DNA from 3 places in the Lentzea sp. NPDC092896 genome. Region 3 is predicted to be linked to each of the others. Evidence: riboswitches for the same ligand, from Rfam matches in the RefSeq annotation. Region 3 holds a riboswitch; each other region holds the start of a gene.
The links. A riboswitch is a leader RNA that binds a small molecule or an ion and turns the genes downstream of it on or off. The one in region 3 is predicted to bind glycine.
Positions count from the first base shown of each region.

Region 1 (7,826 bases), on a different contig from region 3:
CCTGTGGAGAGCGTGTGGTTCGGCAAGCCCAGGCCCAGCAGCGGTCAGCCCCTCGGCCTGAGCCGGGAGGCGATCGTCCGCAAGGCGCTGGAGATGCTGGACCGGGACGGCATGCAGAAGCTGTCCATGCGCAAGCTCGCGGCGGAACTGGGCGCGGCGCCCATGTCGCTGTACTGGCACGTGCCGACCAAGGACGCGCTGATCGAGCTCTGCCTGGACGAGATCTACGGCGAGTTCCCGCTGCCGGGCCCCGAGGACGACTGGGAGACGGCTGTGCGCGCGATGATGCACGCGATGCGTCATCTCGCGCACAAGCACCCGTGGTGGGTCAGGGGCATCGGCGAGTTCAACAGCATCGGCCCGAAGGCCGTGGCGATGAGCGACGCGATGTTCGAACCGATGACGCGGGCAGGTCTGTCCCTGCCCGCGGCGGCGCGGTCGATCTCGACGATCTCCAGTTTCGCCATCGGGTACGCGATCGCCGAGGTCAACTTCGTGGCGCGCGGTGGGATGGACTCGCCGCCGCCGGACCTGCCGAAGATCGCGGACCTGTACCGGGAGAAGCACCCGAACTACGTGAGGATGCTGGACGAACCGGAGCTGTGGTCGTTGGAGGGACAGTTCGAGTTCGGACTGGACTGCGTGATCGACGGCATCAAGGCGCGCGTCGAGGCGCTCAGATAGGCGAAACCCCCGCAGCGATTGACGCGTGCGGGGGCCTCATTCATTCAGTTGGTCTTAGACGACGGTCTCCAGCGGCGTGTGCGCGAGGCCGGTCGCCTCGGCCACCGGGCCGTTGGTCAGCAGGCCGGCGTGGACGTTCAGGCCCAAGGCGAGCGAACGGTCGTCCTTGAGCGCCTTCTCCCAGCCCTTGTCGGCCAGCGCGACCGCGTACGGCAGCGTCACGTTGGTCAGCGCGTAGGTCGAGGTGCGCGGGACGGCGCCCGGCATGTTCGCCACGCAGTAGAACACCGAGTTGTGGACCTCGTAGGTCGGCTCGGCGTGCGTGGTGGCGCGGGAGTCCTCGAAGCAACCGCCCTGGTCGATGGCGATGTCGACGAGCACCGAACCCGGCTTCATGTCCGCGACCAGCGCGTTCGACACGAGCTTCGGGGCGGCGGCACCGGGGACGAGCACGGCGCCGATGACCAGGTCGGCCTCGCGGACGGCCTGCTCGATGGCGAACGAGTTCGAGGCGAGCGTGCGCAGGCGGCCCTGGAACTGGGCGTCGATCTGACGCAGGCGGTCGACGTTGGTGTCGAGGATCTGCACGTCCGCGCCCATGCCGACGGCGATGGTGGCGGCGTTGACGCCGGCCACGCCACCGCCGATGACGACCACGCGGGCCGGGGCGACACCGGGGACGCCGCCGGGCAGCACGCCGCGGCCACCGGAGGGCTTCATCAGCGAGAACGCGCCGACCTGCGGAGCCAGCCGGCCCGCGACCTCGGACATCGGGGCGAGCAGCGGCAGCGAGCGGTTCGGCAGCTGCACGGTCTCGTAGGCGATGGCCGTGGTGCCGGACGCCAGCAGCGCCTCGGTCAGCGGCCGGTCGGCGGCGAGGTGCAGGTACGTGAAGAGGGTCTGACCGGCGCGCAGACGCGGGTACTCCTCGGCGATCGGCTCCTTGACCTTGAGAACCAGGTCACCTTCCGCCCACACGTCGTCGGCGGTCGGGAGGATCTTGGCGCCCGCGGCGAGGTACTCCTCGTCGGTGATGGCGGAACCGAGACCGGCGCCCTGCTCGACGTACACGTCGTGGCCGCGGCTGGTCAGTTCGTGCGCACCGGCAGGCGTGAGAGCGACGCGGTACTCGTGGTTCTTGATCTCGCGAGGAACTGCGATCCGCACGATGACTCCTCCGTTCGGTGGGCCGACATCTCATAATGTGGGCCAGTCGGAAGGTCATGTCACTGTGCGGATCGCACTATCCGGTAACCCTCTGGTTGTTCATCTAGGACAGAGCGACCTGAGCCTCGTTCGCGTTCCACTCGACCGTCCCGCGTTGACACTCGGCGGGGGACGCACATAGCGTTCGCGCCGAGAACTGAACACCGGCCGCGGCGCGCAAGCGTCAGAACCCGAGTGGGAGAGACCTCGACGAACCGGTCGGGGCGCCGAAGGGGCAAGCTCCCGCACACTCTCAGGCAGCAAGACCGCTCGGGGTAGGCAACTCTGCACGGCGGAGGGGGCGCAAGTTTCCTGACCCGTCACAGCCAGAGGAGTCGCTGCCGTGGAGTTCCCCGAGAACCTGCTCTACACCGCCGAGCACGAGTGGGTCGACTGGACGCCGGGCACCCAGGACCCGCTGACCTGCGGAATCACCGAGTACGCCGCGGACGCGCTCGGCGACATCGTCTTCGTCCAGCTGCCCGACGTCGGTGCCAAGGTCGTCACCAACGCGGTCTGTGGCGAGTTGGAGTCCACCAAGTCCGTCAGCGACCTGTTCTCGCCCGTCACCGGTGAGGTGATCGAGGTCAACAGCGCCGTCGTGGACGACCCGGCGGTCGTGAACAGCGACCCGTACGGCGCCGGCTGGCTGTTCAAGGTCCGCGTCGAGTCGGCCGAGAACCTCCTCACGGCGGCCAAGTACGCCGAACTCACCAAGTCTGACTGACCGCTCCACCACCACGAGGGACTGATCAGTGGCGATCAGCGTTTTCGACCTGTTCTCCGTCGGCATCGGACCGTCCAGTTCACACACGGTCGGCCCGATGCGCGCGGCCGCGATGTTCGTCGAGAAGCTCGGCGCACGGGTGTCCGAAGTGGACCGCGTGCACGTCGAGCTGTTCGGCTCGCTCGGTGCGACCGGCCACGGCCACGGCAGCCCCAAGGCCGTGTTCCTGGGGCTGGAAGGTAACCATCCGGAAGAAGTCGATCCCACGGCCGCGGCCCACCGCGTCGAGGAGATCGTCTCCGGCAAACGGCTCAAGCTCGGCGGCGCGCACGAGATCGACTTCGTGCACGACCGCGACCTCGTCATGCACCGCCGCAAGTCACTCCCGTTGCACCCCAACGGGATGAGCTTCGAGGCGTTCGCGGGCGGCAAGTCGGTCGAGCACGCCGTCTACTACTCGATCGGCGGCGGGTTCGTCGTCGACGAGAACGCGTCGGGCACCGACCGCATCAAGCCGGACTCGACGCCGTTGGCCCATCCGTTCCTGACCGGCGACGAACTGCTCGCGCGCTGCCGCGAGACCGGCCTGTCGATCAGCGAGATCATGATGGCCAACGAGCTGTCGTGGCGCACCGAAGCCGAGGTCCGCCAAGGACTTCTGCACATCTGGCACGTCATGCAGGAGTGCGTCGAACGCGGCTGCAACGAGCACGGTGTCCTGCCCGGCGGCCTGAAGGTCCGCCGCCGCGCCGCCGAGATGCGCAAGACGCTGGAGAAGGAGCACTTCGTCACCGACCCGCTGCGGGTCATGGACTGGGTGACGCTCTTCGCGCTGGCCGTCAACGAGGAGAACGCGGCAGGCGGCCGTGTCGTCACCGCGCCGACCAACGGCGCGGCCGGCATCGTCCCGGCGGTCCTGCACTACTACACGAAGTTCGTGCCGGGAGCCTCCGACGACGGCGTGGTCCGGTTCCTGCTGACGGCCGGTGCGATCGGCGTGCTGTTCAAGGAGAACGCGTCGATCTCCGGCGCCGAGGTCGGCTGCCAGGGCGAGGTCGGCTCGGCCTGCTCGATGGCCGCCGGTGGCCTCGCCGAGGTGCTCGGCGGCACCCCCGAGCAGGTCGAGAACGCCGCCGAGATCGCCATGGAGCACAACCTCGGCCTCACGTGCGACCCGATCGGCGGTCTGGTGCAGATCCCGTGCATCGAACGCAACGCCGTCGCGTCGATCAAGGCCATCACGGCTGTGCGCATGGCTTTGCGCGGCGACGGCTCTCATTTCGTGTCGCTCGACAAGGTCATCAAGACCATGCGGGACACCGGCAAGGACATGTCGGTGAAGTACAAGGAGACAGCTCGCGGCGGACTCGCCGTGAACGTCATCGAGTGCTGAACTCCTCCGCGAACCAGTCGATCTGCAGGTACACGTCCTGCGCGGCCTCGCTGTCCATTTCGGACAGTCGGTCGCGCAGGGCGGGGCGGAACAGCCACTCCCGCATCTCCTCGCCGGGCGTGGGGTCCTCCCAGTCGAGCGTGTAGCCGTAGTCACCCTCGGTGGTGCACTGGACGGCGGACGCCCAGCTCCCGGCGAGGTACGTGACCACCTCGTCGGGGAACGTGTCGACCAAACGCAGCCACGGGGTCAGGCTCTCGTCCAGACGCGCGGCGGCCTGGAACAACGCCTCCAGCGCCGGCCAGCGCTCCTCGTCCCCGGCCGCACGCCGCAGGGCGTCGGTCAGCTGCGCACGGAGCGCTGCTCGCTCGTCCTCCGGCCAGGTGAGGGGCCTCGCCAGCATCATTCCCTCGGCGAGCGCGATGTTCGGGTCGTCCTCGAGCACTTGGACCACCCGGTACGCGAGTCGCCGCCAGGCATTCCTGTACTCGTCCTCGTCGAAGCAGCCTGACTGATGCCAGGCGAAGTTCTGCAGGAGGTCGTCCGAAACCAGTTCGGGATCCCCGTCGAGCAGCATCAGATCTGCCTCGGTCAAGACGCGTCCACAACACTTCACGCACTCAGCCTAAGCAGCTGCGGCAAGCGAAATAGGCGTCATCCGAGCGCGTCGATCTGCATCACCGCGTACTGCGCGACCTCGACGTCCATTCCGGACAGACGGTCGCGCAGTGCGGGGGTGAGCAGCCAGTCCCGGAGTGGCTCAGCCGGGTCGTCCCAGCGCAACCAGCCCCCGTCGCACGGGGTGCCGCCGCTCAGGAAGTCGTACGACCACTTGTGAGCGAGCTCCGCGACGGCGGCGTCAGGAAGTCCGTCGACGACGGGCAGCCACGGGGTCAGGTCCTCGTCCATCTGCGCGGCGGCTTGGACCAGCTCGTCCAGGTCAGCGCTGTCCGCCGAGCGGACGATGATCCCGGTGAGCGCCGCCCGCAGCGCGATGCGCTCGTCCTCCGGCCAGGCGGGCAGATTGGCCCACGTCAGACCCTGGGTTAGCCGGCTGTCCGGGTCCCGTTCCAGCAGATCGAGCACCCTGGGCGCGAGCCGTCGCCAGGCGAGCCAGTACTCGTCCGGCTCGAAGTGGTCCTCGACCTCCCAGGCGAACTGCCACACGACGGGGTCGGGCACCAGCGCGGGATCGCCGTCGAGCAGTTCCAGCTCGGCCGAGGTCCAGCAGAGTCCGCAGCCCTTCACGTGCTCAGCGGGCGTCGTAGGCGGCCTGCGCGGCCAGCACCTCGGGCATGCGGCCCTCCAGCAGGTGGATCAACGACAGCAGCCGCTCGGCCGTGTCGCGGCCCAGCGGCGTGAGGCTGTAGTCGACGCGCGGCGGGTTCGTGTTCTGGGCTTCCCGGTGCACGAGGCCGTCGCGCTCCAGTGCCTGCAACGTCTGCGACAGCATCTTCTCGCTGACCCCGTCGACGCGGCGGCGCAGCTCGTTGAACCGCAGTTGCCCGTCGGCGAGCGCGGTCAGCGTCAGGCTGCCCCACCTGCCGGTGATGTGCTCCAGCGTGGGACGCGACGGGCACGCTTTCGCGAACACGTTGTAGTCCATGGCAGCATCATAACTGGTCAAAACGCTAACTGAAAGTAAGTGTGAGAGCTCTCCGCGTCAGGAGAGCTCTCACGCCTCAGAACGGCCAGGTGGCGTTCTGACCTGCTTCGAGCAACGGCACCATCCGAAAAGTCGCGTCCGTCAGGCCGCCGAACTCGTGGCGGTTGGCCTTGCCGGTGGCGTACGCGGCGTTCCGGTACCCGCCGAGGTTGAACCCGTAGATCGGCACGTGCCGCGGCACGACGTCCGAGACGCCCTGCCCGTAGTACCCGGACATCGTCTGCATGTCCGAGATGACGAACACGCGGTCGTGGCCCCGGTAGGTGCGCTTCAACGACCCGACGATGTCGGTGCCGTGCCCGACCTCGCCGATCCGCTTGAGGAACCGGTCGACCTCGCGGATCACCGAAGCGCCCCGCGCGATGTCGTGCCGGAACGTGCCGTCCGCGAACCCGACGACGTCGACCTGCTCGCCCTTCGCGCCCAGCGCGACGCCGAAGACCGCCGCGGCCTTGGCCGGGGTGACCTTCGACCGAGCCGAGATCGTGCCGCCCGTCATCGACGCCGAGGTGTCGATCAGGATCAGCGACCGGCCCGCCAGGGCGGGCAGGTTCGACAGCGACGCCTGCAGCGCCTGGTCCAGGGCGTGGCCCCAGCGCAGGCTCGGCGCCGCCTCGTACGCGGACAGGAAGCGGAACGGGAACTGCCGCGAACGCGCGACCTGGCCGGGGTCGGCCAGACGTGCCGCGACGGCTGCCGCTGCCTCGTCGGACATGCCGGCCTCGTCGAAGTTGCGCAGGTTCCGAAGCAGAGCCATGTAGCCCATCGACGGCGCCAGCGCCTCCCACACCTCACGGGTCAGCGGTCCCTGCAGCCACCCGGCCACGGACTCCCACGTCATCCCCGCCTGGCGCAGCACGTCGACCGCGTCAGGGCGCTGGAACAGCGAACGGCGCTGCTCGACCGGCCACGCCATCAGCTCACGCCGTGCCGCGATCACGCGCAGCTCGGCGGGAACGTCCGCCTCCGCGGAACGGCGGCGGTCCAGCACGTACTGGAAGAGCGCGCCCTGCCACGGAGCGCTGGCCGAGGGGTGGGCGAGGTTCAGCACGTCGGCCATCCGGAACCCACGGGCGTCGCTGTCCCACTTGAGGACCGCGCGCTCGTTGTAGAGGCGCCCGACGGCATCGGCGATGCCGCGCTTGATCGGCTTCGGCACGCGCCGGCCGTTCGTGCCGGTCCAGTAGGCCAGGAGTTCGCCCGGCTCGTCGGCGCGCTGCAGCACGGAGTCCACGACGGCGCGGTTGGTGACGCCCGCGCTGGACTCGGACACGAGCCGTGCCAGCACGAACTCGGCCGCGCCCACGAGCGACGCCGTGCGCATGTTCGCCTCGCTGCGCAGCCACGTGAGCAGGCGCGCGGTCCACTCGGGATCCGACAGCGCCGCCTCGTGGACGAGCTGGGCGAAGCGGTTGTCGCGCCGGCCACCGGACTCGTAGAAGGTGTCCTCGCCGCCCATGTTCGACACGGCGAGCAGGAACAGCTCGGACTTCGTGTCGCGGGCGTAGCCGTCGCCACCCTCGTAGGTGTGGCCGGTCGGTTCCGGCGCCGTGGCGACCGGGCTGGTGCCCGCCGGACGTGCGCGGAAGATGTTGAACTTCGCCATCGGCTCTTTCCCCCTCGGAAAAAACAAAGGGGAGCCCACAAACCCCACACGTGTCCGAGATCAAAGTCGCGGAAGGTACGTTGCTGCTCTGCCAGTTGAGCTACAGCCGGTTTCCCGTCTGGCGGGACTCGAACCCGCAACCCGCCCATTAAAAGTGGAAGTAACCCTCTGCTTCGCACCGGACACGTGTGAAGTTGTGCGCTCCCGAGATCAAACGCGCCCACGGTCGGGTTTCATGTCAAGTGAAGTAACCGTGGACTTTCGCACCGGGTGCGATTTCTATAAAACCACACCGTGCCAGTGATTTAATTCCGGCAGATGTGGAGTTGTTGGACGCCCGAGATCAAGTCGCGGAGGGTGACGTGCCCACCGAGGTGGGCGAAGACCGGCCGAGACCGGCTTCAGGGGTCGAACCTGAGAATCACCAGAAGTAACCCTCCGCTGCGCACCGGGCGCACACTCATACAACCACGCCGCGCAAAGGGTTTTCCTAAGGCGCCGCCTTCACGAGCCGGCGCAGCAGGTAGAAGAGGCCGACCGTCAG
Region 1 covers NZ_JBIVPX010000009.1:90,406-98,231, forward strand. The annotation lists gene ACIQF0_RS35350 (TetR/AcrR family transcriptional regulator) at 4-684, shown strand; gene ald (alanine dehydrogenase) at 739-1,851, opposite strand; glycine riboswitch at 2,077-2,169, shown strand; gene gcvH (glycine cleavage system protein GcvH) at 2,234-2,617, shown strand; gene ACIQF0_RS35365 (L-serine ammonia-lyase) at 2,646-4,010, shown strand; gene ACIQF0_RS35370 (hypothetical protein) at 3,997-4,605, opposite strand; gene ACIQF0_RS35375 (hypothetical protein) at 4,665-5,258, opposite strand; gene ACIQF0_RS35380 (helix-turn-helix domain-containing protein) at 5,263-5,616, opposite strand; gene ACIQF0_RS35385 (TROVE domain-containing protein) at 5,693-7,282, opposite strand; gene ACIQF0_RS35390 (VTT domain-containing protein) at 7,773-7,826, opposite strand, start outside.
Region 1: it holds a riboswitch for glycine, as region 3 does, so the genes downstream of both, gcvH (glycine cleavage system protein GcvH) here and gcvP (aminomethyl-transferring glycine dehydrogenase) in region 3, are expected to answer to the same signal.

Region 2 (7,826 bases), on a different contig from region 3:
CCACTGGCAGTGGCACGAACTCCAAGCCGGTGGCACAAACCGAAACCGATCTGGGCGTCCTCGGTGACTACGGCGACGTGGGTCAGCCCCCGGTACTCCAGGAGCCCGCGCAGGCCCCCGAAGCCCCAGTTCAGCAGCAGGCCCCGGAAGTTCCGGCCGCGCAGCCCCCGGCTGCACAGCCCCCCGCAGCAGCCCCCGTCAGCACGTTGAGGCTGGTCGGCAAGAGCGTGGACAAGATGGGTCAGGTCGTCCAGGACGGCGACGGCCGCACCCTTTACCGCTTCGACAAGGACGTCCCGAAGCCGGAAGGCAAGTCCAACTGCAACGACCAGTGCGCCGTGACGTGGCCGCCGCTGTTCGCGGACACGATCCCGCAGCTGGAAGGCGTCGACTCCAAGCTGGTCTCGCTGATCACCCGCGCTGACGGCAAGAAGCAGGTCGCCATCGACGGCTGGGGTCTCTACACGTACTCGAAGGACCCGGCGCCGGGCAAGTGGGCCGGCCAGGGCATCGGCGGCACGTGGTTCGTGATCCAGCCCAACGGCAAGCGCAACGTCGAGTGCCTCCCGCCTGGTGTGACGGCCCCGGCTGCGTAACCCCACAGCATCCCGTTAGGACGGTCCATCTGAGACACACATCACCCTGACACGGTGAAACCCCGGCCCTGGGGAAGGGGCCGGGGTTCCCGTCGTTTCGCTCCAGGGTCACGAAAGCCGAAGGGGCGCCACCGAATCTCCGGTGGCGCCCCTTCGGTTTCTCAACTCAGAGCGTGGAGTACAGCGGGTGCTTCGCCGCCAGCACCTCGACGCGCGCACGCAGTTCGTCGATCGCCGCCCCCGGCTTCAGGGCCTCCGCGATCACGTCGGCGACCTCGGTGAAGTCCACCTCGCCGAACCCGCGGGTGGCCAGCGCCGGCGTACCGATCCGCAGACCGGACGTCACCATCGGCGGACGCGGGTCGTTCGGAACGGCGTTGCGGTTGACCGTGATGCCGATCTGGTGCAGCACGTCCTCGGCCTGCTTGCCGTCGAGCTCGGAGTTGACCAGGTCGACGAGGACCAGGTGCACGTCGGTGCCCCCGGTCAGCACCTTCACGCCGGCGGCGGCGACGTCCGCCTGCGACAGACGCTCGGCCAGGATCCGCGAACCTTCCAGCGTGCGACGCTGACGGTCGGCGAACTCAGGCGAGGCGGCGTGCTTGAACGCCACGGCCTTCGCCGCGATGACGTGCTCCAGCGGACCGCCCTGCTGGCCGGGGAACACCGCCGAGTTGATCTTCTTCGCGATGTCGGCGTCGTTCGACAGGATCACGCCACCACGGGGACCGCCGAGGGTCTTGTGGGTCGTGGTCGTCGTGACGTGCGCGTGCGGCACGGGCGACGGGTGAAGGTCGGCGGCGACGAGGCCGGCGAAGTGCGCCATGTCGACCATCAGGTAGGCCTCGACCGAGTCCGCGATGCGGCGGAACTCGGCGAAGTCCAGCTGGCGCGGGTAGGCGGACCAGCCGGCCACGATCAACTTCGGGCGGTGCTCCTGGGCCAGGCGCTCGACCTCGGCCATGTCGACGCGGCCGTCCGAGTCCGCGACGTGGTACGGCACGACGTTGTAGAGCTTGCCGGAGAAGTTGATGCGCATGCCGTGCGTCAGGTGGCCGCCGTGCGCGAGGTCCAGTCCCAGGATCGTGTCGCCGGGCTGGAGCAGCGCGAACATCGCGGCCGCGTTGGCCTGCGCGCCCGAGTGCGGCTGGACGTTCGCGAAGCCCGCGCCGAAGAGCGACTTGATGCGCTCGATGGCGAGCCGCTCGACGACGTCCACGTGCTCGCAGCCGCCGTAGTAGCGACGGCCGGGGTAGCCCTCGGCGTACTTGTTCGTGAGGACGGAGCCCTGGGCCTGCAACACCGACACGGGCGTGAAGTTCTCCGAGGCGATCATCTCGAGAGTGCCCTGCTGGCGCGCCAACTCGGCCGCAACGGCTTCGGCGACCTCGGGGTCGTACTCCGCGAGGGAAGCGTTGAACTGGTCGGACATCTGGAGAATCTCCCTACTTGGCGCGCTTGTAGAACGGAAGTGCGACGACCTCGACCGGCTGCTTCTTGCCGCGGACGTCGACCAGCAGTGGGGTGCCGGGCTCGGCACTGGCCCGCGACACGTAGGCCATGGCGACGGAGTAGCCGAGGGTCGGGGACAGCGCGCCCGACGTCACCTCGCCCACGACCTCGTCGCCGTTGAGCACCGCGTAACCGTGGCGGGGGGCACGGCGTTCAGGGGTCTTCAGTCCGACCAGGACCGAGTCCACCCCGGACTCGGCGACCTTGGCCAGCGCGTCGCGGCCCACGAAGTCGCCCGGCTTGTCGAGCTTCACGACACGGCCCAGGTTCGCGTTGTACGGCGTCAGCGACGTCGTGAGCTCGTTGCCGTACAAGGGCATTCCGGCTTCGAGGCGCAACGTGTCGCGGCAGCCGAGCCCGCACGGCTTGAGCTCGTGCGCCTCGCCCGCGGACAGCAGCGCGGCCCAGACGGCCGGCGCGTCGGCGGGTGCGACGAAGAGCTCGAAGCCCTCCTCGCCCGTGTAACCCGTGCGCGCGAGCAACGCGTCGACTCCGGCCACGGTGGAAGGGTACGAGGCGTAGTACTTGACCGACGCCAGATCCGTCTCGGTCAGGCCGGACAGGATCTCGACGGACTTCGGGCCCTGGATCGCGATCAACGCGTAGTCGGTCGACTTGTCGGTGACGACCGTGTCGAACCCGGCTGCGCGCTCGACCAGTGCCTCAGCCACGACGGCGGCGTTGGAGGCGTTCGCGACGACCATGAACTCCTGGTCGCCCAGGCGGTACACGATCAGGTCGTCGAGCACGCCGCCGTCGGCCTGGGTGATCATCGTGTAGCGGGCCTTGCCGACGGCCAGCGCGGAGATGTGCCCGACCAGCGCGTAGTCGAGGGCCTCGCCCGCCTGCGGTCCGGTCAGGACGATCTCACCCATGTGCGTGAGGTCGAACAGGCCCGCGGTGGTGCGCACGGCGTGGTGCTCGGCGAGTTCGGACGAGTAGCGCAGCGGCATCCGCCAGCCCGCGAAGTCGGTGAACATCGCGCCGAGCTGCTCGTGCTCGGCGTTCAGAGGCGTGAGGCGGGACATCAGAACGCTCCTCCAGGGTGCGCCGAAGAGCCGGACGCGGCCGGCTGAGGCATCAGAAGAATGACACGATCCATCGGAGACTCCTCACTAGAGCGAGCCTCCCCCTCTGTCATGAGCCTGAGAGCTTCACCACCGAAGTGGCTTGCACCGTGGGCGAGGCTGCCGAGCAGCCTGCTTTCCAGAGTTGCCTTCGTCGCGCGGTACCTGTGCCTGAGAGATTCCGGGGAGGGATTGCTCCTTCGGCGCCCCTGCTGGAGGGGTCTCTTCCGCGCGACATCGACGGCCGTGTTCAGTTGGTAGCCCCAGACGCTAGCAGGCCAAACGTCACAGCGGCACGCCCTGCGCCGTCTTCTCGACCACCTTGCGCTCCGCCCAGAAGGACAGGAACGGGACCGTGCCCGCGAGCAGCACCAGCAGGGTGCCCTTGATCGACCAGCGCAGCTTCAGCGCCAGGTCGACGGAAATCACCAGGTAGATGGCGTAGAGGAAGCCGTGGATCGGGCCGACGACCTTCATCGCGCCACCCATGTCCGCGGCGTACTTGAGCACCATGGCCACGACCAGGAGCAGCAGGAAGACTCCGACCACGTAAGCCATGACCCTGAACCGGGTCAACGCACCCTTCATCTGCCCGCCTTCGCTCAACGACCGTCCCGCGCGTTGAGGTTCGCGAGCATGCGGTTGTAGGCCGCGAGCTCCGCGTCTTCTTCGTCGTCGAACTGCTCGACAGGCGCGGGTTTGACGGCGACAACGGTAGCCATCGGCTCCGGAGCAGGCGCAACCGGATCCTCGTCACGGCGCTGACGTGCCAGCCGACGGAACCGCCACACCATGAACAGGGGGAAGAGGCCGAAGAGCGGCCACTGCAGCACGTACCCGAGGTTCTGGAACGTGCCGCTGGCGGACTCGAAGCGCTGCCACTGCCACCAGGCGAGTCCGCAACAGGCGACCAGCGCCGCCAGACAGGCGAACGCGATCAGCACACGTTGGGGAGTAAGGAGGCCGCGCACGACCTCCACACTACTTGGGAGTCCTTCCGGGGGTCCGGGGACCGCCCCCGGCGAAAACACTCCGAGTCAGCTCCGGCGAGCGCGCTCCGCGAGCATGCGACGCCACTGACTTGGGTGGGTCTCCGGAAGGAGACCGCCCCGTGGGGTGTGAGGGCCTCGGCCCTCAGCGGAAACACGGCGAACGAACGTTGGCGAGCGCGCCCCGCACGAGCGCGCGTGCCCGTTCAACGAATGGATGCAGGGCTGCCGCCTCCGACAGCCCGGTCCACCTACGCCACGCCGTCCCGGCGCTGCCTCTGCAGACGAGCAACGCACCAGGCCGCGGCGGAGCCACGACGAAGGTGCTGGAGAACCGTCATCGGTCCCAGGCGCCTCCCGAGATCGGCAGGAGACAGGCCGGCCGCGCGGTAGTCGAGCGCGCGCTGGTCCAACGGGCTGATGCCCGCGTCCCACCACTGCTCGGCCTCGGCGACGTCGCCCACCAGCTGCCAGTAGCTCGCCGCGGCGGCGAGCAGTGCCTCGGGTGCCTCCGGCGCCCGCTTGCGCATCGCGGCCACGTAGGCCGGATCCGCCGAGTCGACCTTGACCAAGCCACGCGACCCACTCCTGCCTCCCCGCTGCACGGGGATGCCTGGCGCCGAGGGGGGAGCCTCCGCGAGCCACGCGTTCTTGATCCGGTTCACCTCCTGCATCTCTGCGTCATCAGACCGTTCAGCCGCCCACTGCTGCAACAGCTCGTGGACCCCGGAGTCCTCGACCATATGTGCCTCCTCGTCGGTCGGGGATCGGCCATTGCAGCGGAAGGTATTCGGTAGGTCTGACAATCGCCAGACCCTGAATCCCCAGAACACCCGTTACCAGTGCGTGATTGGCCTCATTCCACCCATCCGGCTCAACGCAGACGGCCGAAGATCACCCAACGTCACTAGCTGAGCGGGGTGGCCGTGCCGAAGAGGCTCCTGATGAAGGTGATGATCGACTCCGCGCCCTGACGAAGCCAGCCGAGAACCTGCTGCACCGCCGAGGCGGACTGCTCGGGCTGGGTGATCAGGAGGAACAGCACCAGCGCGACGCCCGCCAGCACTAGCACCTTCTTGAGGTTCACAGGTACCTCTCCGTCCGTGTGGTTCACCGGTCAGGCGGCGGACCGCCCGTGTCACCCGTCATGGTCCCTCATTCACCCTTGCGATGAACAACGACCACGCCCAACTCGTCCCAGGATCTACCTGGGACGCACGCCTGCGTGACGGCCAATGTCACCCGAATGGCGGCTAAAGAGGGGCCTCAACAGCGCCGATGTCCTGGGCACGAGGTGAACACGGACTCCCTCGCATCCCACAGCTTGGAAGAGAGACTGTTGCACCGGGGCTCACCCGGATGCCGAACTCACCCCATCACGCACCGTCACGCCTTCGTGGCGCTATTAATGCGCGTCCGACCATTATCCAATTACTCCAGACCGCCGCAGTTCCATAATTCGGTCGGCCGCCACACCCATGTCGGCAAGCACTTCCCCGGTGTTCGTTCCGGGCGAAACAGGAGCCGTGGGAACCGCCGCGGGAGTGCGGTCGAACCGGGGCGCCGGGGCCGGGTGCGGCGAGCCCGACACGTCCACGAAAGTGTCGCGGGCTGCGTTGTACGGGTGATGCGCCGCCTCGGCAGGAGTCAGCACCGGAGCCAGGCACGCGTCCGTGTCCCGCGCCAGGTCCGCCCACTCGTCCCGCGGCCGGGTCTTCACCGCCGCCGCGATGCGCTCCCGCAGCTCAGGCCAGTTCGCCGGATCGTTGCGCGAGGGCGCGTCCTCCAGGCCCAGCACGCGCACCAGGTCGGCGTAGAACTTCTCCTCCAGCGCGCCCACAGCCACGTACCGCCCGTCGGCGGCCTCGTAGACGTCGTAGAACGGCACTCCACCGTCGAGCATGTTCTCGCCGCGCCCGCCCGACCACATGCCGGCGGACCGCATCCCGTGCAGGAACGTCGTCAGCAACGCCGCCCCGTCGACCATCGCGGTGTCCACGACCTGGCCACGTCCGGAGCGCTCCCGTTCATACAGTGCGGCGAGCACGCCCAGCGCCAGCAGCAACCCTCCGCCGCCGAAGTCGCCCAGGAGGTTGATGGGGAACGACGGCGGCCCTCCTGCTCGTCCCAGCGGCTCCAGCGCACCCGCGACGGCGATGTAGTTGATGTCGTGGCCGGCGCGGTCGGCGAGCGGCCCGTCCTGGCCCCAGCCGGTCATGCGTCCATATACAAGGCGCGGGTTGCGGGCCAGGCACTGCGCGGGGCCGATGCCCAGCCGTTCGGTCACGCCCGGCCGGAAGCCCTCGATCAGCACGTCCGAGCGCTCGACCAGTCCGAGAACGAGCTCGGCACCCTCCGGCTTGCGCGTGTCGACGGCGATCGAGCGCCGGTTGCGGCCGAGGAAGTCGCCGGGGATCGTCTGCACGCTCCCCGGCTTGTGCACCTGGATCACGTCGGCACCGAGGTCGGCCAGCACCATCGCACCGAACGGCGCGGGCGCGAGGCCGGCGAGCTCGATGACGCGAAGTCCGGCGAGAGGCCCGCTCACAGGGACCTCGCGATGATTTCCTTCATGATCTCGTTCGTCCCGCCGTAGATCCGCTGCACGCGGGCGTCGGACCAGGCCCGTGCGATCGGGTACTCGTTCATGTAGCCGTAGCCGCCGAACAGCTGCACGCACTCGTCGACGACCTTGCTCAACCGGTCGCTGGCCCACCACTTCGCCATCGCCGCGGTCGGCACGTCCAGTTCGCCCTTCAGGTGCTTCTCGATGCACTCGTCGATGAAGGCCCTGGTCACGGCCGCCTCGGTGGCGCACTCGGCGAGCTTGAACCGGGTGTTCTGGAACTTGATCAGCTCCTTGCCGAACGCCTTGCGGTCCTTCACGTACTTCAGCGTGACGTCCACGGCGGCCTCGATGCCCGCGATGCAGCAGACGCCGATGATCAGGCGTTCCTGCGGCAACTGGTGCATCAACTGGACGAACCCGAGGCCCTCCTGGTCGCCCAGGAGGTGGGAGACCGGCACTCGGACGTCGTCGAAGAACAGCTCGGCGGTGTCCTGGCCCTTCATGCCGACCTTGTCGAGCACGCGGCCGCGCCGGATGTCGTTCTCCACGACGAGCAGCGAGATGCCCTGCGCGCCCTGGGCCGGGTCGGTCTTGGCGACGACGATGACCAGGTCGGCGTGCACGCCGTTGGTGATGAACGTCTTCGAGCCGTTGATGACGTACTCGTCGCCGTCCCTGATGGCCTTCGTCCGGATGCCCTGCAGGTCGGAGCCAGCACCGGGTTCGGTCATCGCGATCGCGCCGACGTACTCACCGGACGCGAGCTTGGGCAGCCAGCGCTGCTTCTGCTCCTCGGAGCCGTAGGAGTTGAGGTAGTGCGCCACGATGCCGCTGTGCACGCTGTTGCCCCACGAGCTGTCGCCGGCCCGTGCCTGCTCCTCCAGCAACACGGCCTCATGGGCGAACGTGCCGCCACCGCCGCCGTACTCCTCGGGGATGCTGATGCACAGCAGCCCGAGCTCACCGGCCTTGCGCCACAGGTCGCGATCGACCTGCTTCTGCTCGGCGAAGCGTTCCTGGTGCGGCGCGACCTCCTTCTCCATGAACGTGCGGGCGAGCTGGCGCAACTGGTCCAGGTCGCTGTCCATCCACC
Region 2 covers NZ_JBIVPX010000004.1:482,684-490,509, reverse strand. The annotation lists gene ACIQF0_RS23235 (hypothetical protein) at 1-596, shown strand, start outside; gene glyA (serine hydroxymethyltransferase) at 763-2,028, opposite strand; gene gcvT (glycine cleavage system aminomethyltransferase GcvT) at 2,042-3,136, opposite strand; glycine riboswitch at 3,233-3,324, opposite strand; glycine riboswitch at 3,325-3,415, opposite strand; gene ACIQF0_RS23220 (DUF3817 domain-containing protein) at 3,461-3,763, opposite strand; gene ACIQF0_RS23215 (hypothetical protein) at 3,778-4,146, opposite strand; gene ACIQF0_RS23210 (transcriptional regulator) at 4,416-4,907, opposite strand; gene ACIQF0_RS23205 (hypothetical protein) at 5,072-5,251, opposite strand; gene ACIQF0_RS23200 (CaiB/BaiF CoA transferase family protein) at 5,588-6,712, opposite strand; gene ACIQF0_RS23195 (acyl-CoA dehydrogenase family protein) at 6,709-7,826, opposite strand, start outside.
Region 2: it holds a riboswitch for glycine, as region 3 does, so the genes downstream of both, gcvT (glycine cleavage system aminomethyltransferase GcvT) here and gcvP (aminomethyl-transferring glycine dehydrogenase) in region 3, are expected to answer to the same signal.

Region 3 (7,826 bases):
CGTTTGGTGCCAAGACTTCCACGTCCGCACCGAATTTGAGCAGGTCAGCGACGACGTGCCGGTGCGACTCCGTGGGGAAGCCGAACTCCTCCCCCGGTCGCGGTGCCGCGTCTCGAATGACGCGGGCCTGGTAGCCGCTGAGCAGGTACTGGGACTTGTCGAGGCCGGACCGCGTCATGCGGACCGTGACGCGCTCGCCGTACATGCGTGCCTCGAACTCCAGCGACCACTCCGCCCAGTACCGCGCGAGGTCGAAGTCCTTGGGACGTTCGAACTCCTCGGGTGTGGCCTGAAGGGACAGCACGCGCGAGACGCGGTAGGTGCGGCCGCTGCCGACGAAGTACCAGGTGCCCGCCTTCAGCACGAGCCCGTACGGGTCGACCTCGCGTTCGACGGTCTGGTTGCCCCAACGCAGGTAGGTCATCCGCACGCGGCGTTGCTCCCACACGGCGTCGGCGATCGTGGCGAGGTGCTCGGTGGGTTCGTCGCCGCGGAACCACGTCGGGGTGTCGAGGTGGAACCGCTGACGGATCTGGTCCGCCTTGTCGCGCAGCTCGGTCGGCAGCGCGGCGAGGAGCTTGAGCTGGGCGGCGGCCGCGAACTCCTTCAGCCCCAGCGCTTCGGCGGGTCCGGGGAGCCCGGCGAGGAACAGCGACTGCGCCTCGTCGGTGGTCAGGCCGGTCAGCCGGGTGCGGTAGCCGTCGACCAGCTGGTAGCCGCCGGCCGGGCCGCGGTCGGCGTAGACCGGGATGCCGGCGGCCGACAGCGCCTCGACGTCGCGGTAGATCGTGCGCGGCGAGACCTCCAGTTCGGACGCCAGCTCGTCGGCCGTCATCCGGCCCCTGGACTGCAGGAGCAGGAGGACCTGGAGGAGCCTGCCGGATTTCATTCCTCAAACCTGACACGATCTGTCAGGAATAGCCAGCAGAGTGGTCCCCATGAAGGCAACCGGAACCATCGAAGTGAAGAGCTGGGACGAGAAGACCTGGGACGGCCGGTCCTACAAGGAGGTCGAGGGACGCAAGCTGACCGAGGCGCACGTCCAGTTCGGCTACGCGGGCGACGTCAGCGGCGTCGGCAGCTGCCGGTACCTCATGTACTACGGCGACGACGTGGCGTGGACGACCGCGCTGGAGGAGATCGTGGCGGACGAGGGGACGCTCGTGCTGCGACACGTCGGCGCGTACCGGTCCTCTGTGGAGGCCGTCATCGAGATCGTCGACGGCACCGGGAAGTACCTGAACGCGCGAGGTGCGGTGACGGTGGACTGGGCGGAGGATGGCAGCGGCACCTACACCCTGGAGTACGAGGTCTGAGCATGACCAACGCCCCCATCTACGACGCGGCCAAGGCCCGGATCACCTCACTGGTCGAGGGACGTGATCCGCAGACGCCCGTGGCGGCGACGCCCGGCTGGTCGGTCAAGGACGTGGTGGCGCACCTCGCCGGCGGTCTGCGCGACTTCGTGGACCGCCGGTTCGACGGTGTCGAGTCGGGCGAGTGGGGTGAACGGCAGGTCCGCGACCGCCAGGACAACTCGCTGGAGGACGCCTTCGCCGAGTGGGACGCGAACCTCGCGCTGGCGCAGCCGTTGTTCGACACGCCGATGGGGCCGATCCTCGTGTCCGAGGTGATCGCGCACGAGCACGATCTCCGTGCGGCGCTGGGGGTTCCGGGCGATCGGGACGGCGTGGAGGTGCGGTCGGCGCTGGTGCGGCCGTTGCAGCAGCTCGACCAGCGGATGCGGGAGAACGACGTGCCGGCGTTGCGGATCACGCTGGAGCACGGGGACCGCGTGCTCGGGCACGGCGAGCCGGCCGGGACGTTGCGGACCACGTCGTTCGAGCTGATGCGGGCCATCGGCGGGCGGCGGTCGGCCGACCAGATCAAAGCTCTGGACTGGGACGGCGATCCGGACGTGTGGATCGCCGCGCTGGCGTTGTTCGGACGGCACCGGCCGGAGCCGTTCGAGGAGTAACTTCCCCCGGCGTGAGCGACTGGCTGGCGGACACCCGCGACTCCTACGACACGGTCTCGGTCAGCTATGCCGAGCAGACGCGCGATCTCCTGGACGGCCTCCCGCACCTGCGGGCGGCGCTGCGGTTGTTCGCGGAGGAGGTGCGCGGACCGGTCGCGGACGTCGGCTGCGGGCCCGGCATCATCACGGCGCTCCTGCACGGCCTCGGCGTGGAGGCGTTCGGGATCGACCTCTCCCCCGAGATGATCTCGCTGGCCCGGCGCAACCACCCCGGGCTGCGGTTCGAGGTGGGGTCGATGACCGAGCCGCTCGGCGAGCCGGTCGGCGGGATCATCGCCTGGTGGTCGCTGATCCACGTGCCGGACGAGCTCGTCCCCGTCGTCCTCGGGCACTTCCACCAAGCGTTGCGGCCGGACGGGTTGCTGCAGCTGGGTTTCCACGTCGGCGACGAGACGCGGCTCAAGACGCAGGGCTACGGCGGGCATCCGATGCGCGTGCACGTTCATCTGCGCAGGCCCGAGCGGGTGGCGGAATGGCTGCGGGAAGCCGGGTTCACCGTGGAGGCGCAGTGGTTGCTCGGCGACGACGGCGCGGTCCTGTTCGCACGGCGTGGGTGAGACCATTTGCGCGTGTCAGAAGAACAGACGTGTCAGCGGTGTGGTGAGACGGTCGAGCTGGAACGGGAAGACTTCGAGCTGTTCGAGCGGATGCATCCCGACTGCTTCCACTTCGCGTTCGAGCACGACGTGAACAAGCCCGGCATCAGCGCCGACGAGAACTGCGGCGACGAGGCCTGCCCGGTCGGAGCGTAGAAAAACGGGCGCACCCCCGAGTGCGCCCGTTTCACCAGCCCCAGATCAGCTGCTGTAAGCCTCGAGCGGCGGGCAGGAGCAGACCAGGTTGCGGTCGCCCTTCGCGCCGTCGATGCGGCGGACGGGCGGCCAGATCTTCGGAGCACCGGTACCGGCCGGGTACACGGCCTCCTCGCGGGTGTACGGGTGGTTCCACTCGCCGACGGTCACGCAGGCCGCGGTGTGCGGGGCGTTGCGCAGCGGGTTGTCCTCGACGGGCCAGTCGCCGGCGCCGACGCGGTCGATCTCGTGCTTGATGGCGATCATGGCGTCGATGAACCTGTCGATCTCGGCCAGGTCCTCGGACTCGGTCGGCTCGACCATCAGGGTGCCGGCGACCGGGAACGACATGGTCGGGGCGTGCAGGCCGTAGTCGGCGAGACGCTTGGCCACGTCGTCCACCGTCACGCCGGTGGCCTTGGTGATCGGGCGCAGGTCGAGGATGCACTCGTGGGCCACGAAGCCGCCCTCGCCGGTGTAGAGGACCGGGTAGTGCTCGTCCAGGCGCCGTGCGACGTAGTTGGCGGCCGCCACGGCGGTCAGGGTGGCGCGGCGCAGGCCGTCGCCGCCCATCATGCGCACGTACGCCCACGAGATCGGCAGGATCGACGCGGAACCCCACGGGGCGCCGGAGATCGGGCCGACACCGGTGGCCGGTCCCGCGGTCGGCTGCAGCGGGTGGTTCGGCAGGAACGGGGCGAGGTGGGACTTCACGCCGATCGGGCCGACGCCGGGGCCACCGCCGCCGTGCGGGATGCAGAACGTCTTGTGCAGGTTCAGGTGCGAGACGTCCGAACCGAACTTGCCGTAGCGGGCCAGGCCGATCAACGCGTTGAGGTTCGCGCCGTCGACGTACACCTGGCCGCCCGCGTCGTGGACCAGGCCGCAGACCTCGCGAACGGTGTCCTCGTACACGCCGTGCGTCGACGGGTAGGTGATCATGATCGCGGCGAGGTCGCCGGCGTGCTCGGCGACCGTCTGACGCAGGTGGCCCATGTCGATGTTGCCCTTGTCGTCGCACTTCACGACGACGACGCGCATGCCGGCCATGACGGCGGACGCGGCGTTGGTGCCGTGCGCGGACGACGGGATCAGGCAGACGTCGCGGTCGGCGTTGCCGTTGGCGCGGTGGTAGGCGCGGATCGCCAGCAGACCGGCGAACTCACCCTGCGAACCGGCGTTGGGCTGCAACGACACCGCGTCGTAGCCGGTGACCTCGGCGAGCCACTCCTCCAGGTCGGACACGATCTTCAGCAGACCGGCGGCGTCCTCGGCGGGCGCGAACGGGTGCAGCGTCGAGAACTCCGGCCACGTGATGGACTCCATCTCCGCGGTGGCGTTCAGCTTCATCGTGCACGAGCCCAGCGGGATCATGCTGCGGTCCAGCGCGACGTCCTTGTCGGACAGCGCGCGCAGGTAGCGCAGCAGCGCGGTCTCGGAGCGGTGCGCGTGGAAGACCGGGTGCGTCAGGTAGTCCGAGGTGCGGCGCAGGTCGCCCGGGATGCCGTCGGCGGTGTCGGCGTCGATCGCGTCCACATCGGACCCGGTGACACCGAAGGCGTTCCACACGGCGACGATGTGCGCACGCGTGGTCTTCTCGTCGCAAGCGATTGCCACGACGTCGTCGTCGACCTCGCGGAGGTTGATGCCGGCCTCACGCGCCTTCTCGACGACAGCGGCGGCCTGGCCCTCGACGCGGACCTGGACGGTGTCGAAGAACTCGCCGTGCACGACGTCGAGCCCGGCCTCGCACAGGCCCGTGGCGAGCACGGTGGCCAGGCGGTGCACGCGGGTCGCGATCGACCGCAGGCCCTCGGGACCGTGGTAGACGGCGTACATGGACGCGATCACGGCCAGAAGAACCTGCGCGGTGCAGATGTTCGACGTGGCCTTCTCACGGCGGATGTGCTGCTCACGCGTCTGCAGCGCGAGGCGGTAGGCCAGCGAGCCGTCGGAGTCGACGGAGACACCGACCAGGCGGCCGGGCAGCTGACGCTCCAGGCCGGACCGGACGGCCATGTAGCCGGCGTGCGGGCCACCGAAGCCGATCGGCACGCCGAAGCGCTGCGTGGTGCCGACGACGACGTCCGCGCCGATCTCGCCCGGCGCGCGCAGCAGCGTCAGCGCCAGCAGGTCGGCGACGACGACGGCCTGCGCACCGGCGGCGTGGATCTCCTCGATCAACGCGGCCTGGTCGCGCACGACACCTGAGGCGCCGGGGTAGGACAGCAGCACGCCGTAGAAGTCGCCGCCCAGGCCCAGGCCCTCGATGCCCTGCGACAGGTCGGCGACGACGATCTCGATGCCCAGCGGCTCGGCGCGCGTCTCGATGACGGCCAGCGTCTGCGGCAGCGTGTCGGCGTCGATGACGAACTTGTTCGACTTGGACTTGCCCGCGCGGCGCACCAGCGTCATCGCCTCGGCGGCGGCGGTCGACTCGTCCAGCATGGACGCGTTCGCGGTCGGCAGGCCGGTCAGGTCGCCGACCATGGTCTGGAAGTTCAGCAGCGCCTCGAGACGGCCCTGCGAGATCTCCGGCTGGTACGGCGTGTACGCGGTGTACCAGGCGGGCGACTCGAGCACGTTGCGCAGGATCACGCCCGGCGTCACGGTGTCGTAGTAGCCGAGGCCGATCATCTGCGTCATCGGGCGGTTCTGCGAGGCGAGCTCACGCAGTTCGGCCAGCGCCTCGGTCTCGGTGGCCGGGGCGGGCAGGTCCAGCACGAGATCGCGCTCGTGGATCGACGAAGGCACCGCGTGCTGCGCCAGCTCCTCGAGCGACCCGACGCCGATGACGTCGAGGATGCGCGCGAGTTCGGCGGGGCGCGGACCGACGTGGCGGTCGGCGAACGGGGTGCCGTGCTCGAGAGCTGCGAGCGGAATGCGGTCCTGCGTCATCAAACGCCTCCGGGGGGCTGCGGGCACACGTGTCCTGGTGCCCTCCCCGCTCTGTCCGTACCCCGAAGGGCGCCTGAGAGGTTCACCCACCGGTAAGGATGGGCTTTCACCGTCGGCGGGATCCCTAGAGATCCACTTTCCAGAGGCGTCTCACTCGGCGGTCCTGGATGCCTGAGAGGTTCCCGGGGAGGGACTTGCTCCTTCGGCGCCGGGCTCTTCGATCCCGGTCTCTCCCGCCTGAGTTCAGCGACTACCCGAGAAGAATACCCGCAGGCAGTCCACCTAGTCGCTAGGGACGCGACCTACATCTCAGTGCCAAGACCGGCGAGCGCTCCCGCGACGGGGTCCGCCGGGTCGTCGCGCACCGCCACGAGGAGGTGCCGGGTGCCCACGACCGCGTCTCCGCGCCGGGCCGCGACGAGCTTCGCCCGTTCCATCGCACGCACGACCGGACCGCCGCCGGGCAACGCGGCCGGATCCACTCCTGCCTCGCGCAACGCCGCCGCCCCGCCCGACTCGAACTCCGGCTTCAGCTTCCTGCCCGCCACCGTCAACTGGCGGTCGACCGTCAGCACCGCCTCCACCAGGTCTCGAGACGACACTTCACGCCTCGCGGCCACGGCCAGCCGTCCGGCCTCGTTGCGCACGACGGTCAGCACCGGCCCTCCCAGCCCCTGGCCGCGCGCGACCCAGCGCACCAGCCAGCGCACGTACCCGCCGCCGGACTCCCCTTCCAACGCTCCCGCCTTGCGCAGCAACCGCACGGCGGGCGCTTCCTCGACCTCCGCGTGGGTCCGCGCGGCATCCGCTCGCACAGCGGCGGCCATCGCGTCGACGTCCGCTCCGCGCAGCACGAACAGGTCGGCGGCACGTCCGGAACCCTGCTCCAGCAACGCGAGGGAGAGGTGGGTCGTGGTCAGCACGCCGTCGCCGGCCTGGGCGGCCGCCGCGAGCAGACACTCCTCCAGCGCACGGCTGACGGGCGGCACGGTCTCGATGACCAGGCGGTCGCAGGCGACGTTCAGCAACGCCGTGACGTCCGGATGAGCCTCGGGAACGACGCCACCGTCGTCGTCGGCCCAGTGCTCTGCCCCTCGCGCCATCGCCTGGGCGCGCAGCGACTTCACGCCGAGCTTGCGGCCGGGTCCGATGGTGTCGATCAGCGAGATCAGCAGGTTCTCGGTGCCGAGGAAGCCGAACTCCAGCCGAAGCGCGCGCTGCGCCGCCGCTTCCAGCACCTTCACGACCTGGTAGGAGGGGGTGATCGTCATGCGGGGAACGCTAGGGACCGATGGGGTCTGGTCGCTGCCGCCGACCGGCCATCCCACGGCGCCAGTCGGCCACGTTTCCGAAACCGGTCAGCCGGTGGCGCGCTCGCGACGCCGGCGGGTCAGCTCGTCCTCGGTCATCGGGGCGATCTCGACGCCGTCCGCACGTTCGGCCGGGAACTCGTGGATCGTGCCGGAGATCTCGCGCATCGCACCGCTGACCGCGATGCCGAACACGCCCTGACCGCCCTGCAGCAGATCGACGACCTCTTCCGGCGAGGTGCACTCGTAGACGGTGGTGCCGTCGGAGAACAGCGTGATGCGCGCCAGGTCCTGCACGCCGCGGCGGCGCAGGTGGTCGACCGCGACCCTGATGTTCTGCAAGGAGACACCGGTGTCCAGCAGCCGCTTCACGACCTTGAGCACCAGGATGTCCTTGAAGGAGTACAGCCTCTGGCTCCCGGAGCCGTGCGCCATCCTTATCGTCGGCGCGACCAGCCCGGTCCTTGCCCAGTAGTCGAGCTGCCGGTACGTGATCCCCGCGATCTGACACGCCGCGGGTCCTCGGTAACCGACGAGCTCGTCCGGCAGCGAGGAGTCCGGGAACAGTTCACCCTGCAGCCCGGATTCGGCCCTCAAGGGCGCTTCCTCGACCACGCCTGCCTCCCCTCGGAACGGCCACGAAACTCATGACCGTCAAGCCGCTACGTCAGCTCGCGCGAACCAGCGACGTCCACTCGAGTTCGACGGTAGGACCGGTCCGAGGGCAGGTCAACGCGACGCGCGGGGAGAGGCGACCCTCAACCTCAAGTGGAGAGTCATGCCGTCACC
Region 3 covers NZ_JBIVPX010000005.1:126,211-134,036, reverse strand. The annotation lists gene ACIQF0_RS25165 (helix-turn-helix transcriptional regulator) at 1-889, opposite strand, end outside; gene ACIQF0_RS25160 (DUF3224 domain-containing protein) at 939-1,316, shown strand; gene ACIQF0_RS25155 (maleylpyruvate isomerase family mycothiol-dependent enzyme) at 1,319-1,978, shown strand; gene ACIQF0_RS25150 (class I SAM-dependent methyltransferase) at 1,990-2,595, shown strand; gene ACIQF0_RS25145 (hypothetical protein) at 2,608-2,790, shown strand; gene gcvP (aminomethyl-transferring glycine dehydrogenase) at 2,836-5,727, opposite strand; glycine riboswitch at 5,777-5,872, opposite strand; glycine riboswitch at 5,876-5,973, opposite strand; gene ACIQF0_RS25135 (Clp protease N-terminal domain-containing protein) at 6,030-6,998, opposite strand; gene ACIQF0_RS25130 (MerR family transcriptional regulator) at 7,086-7,652, opposite strand.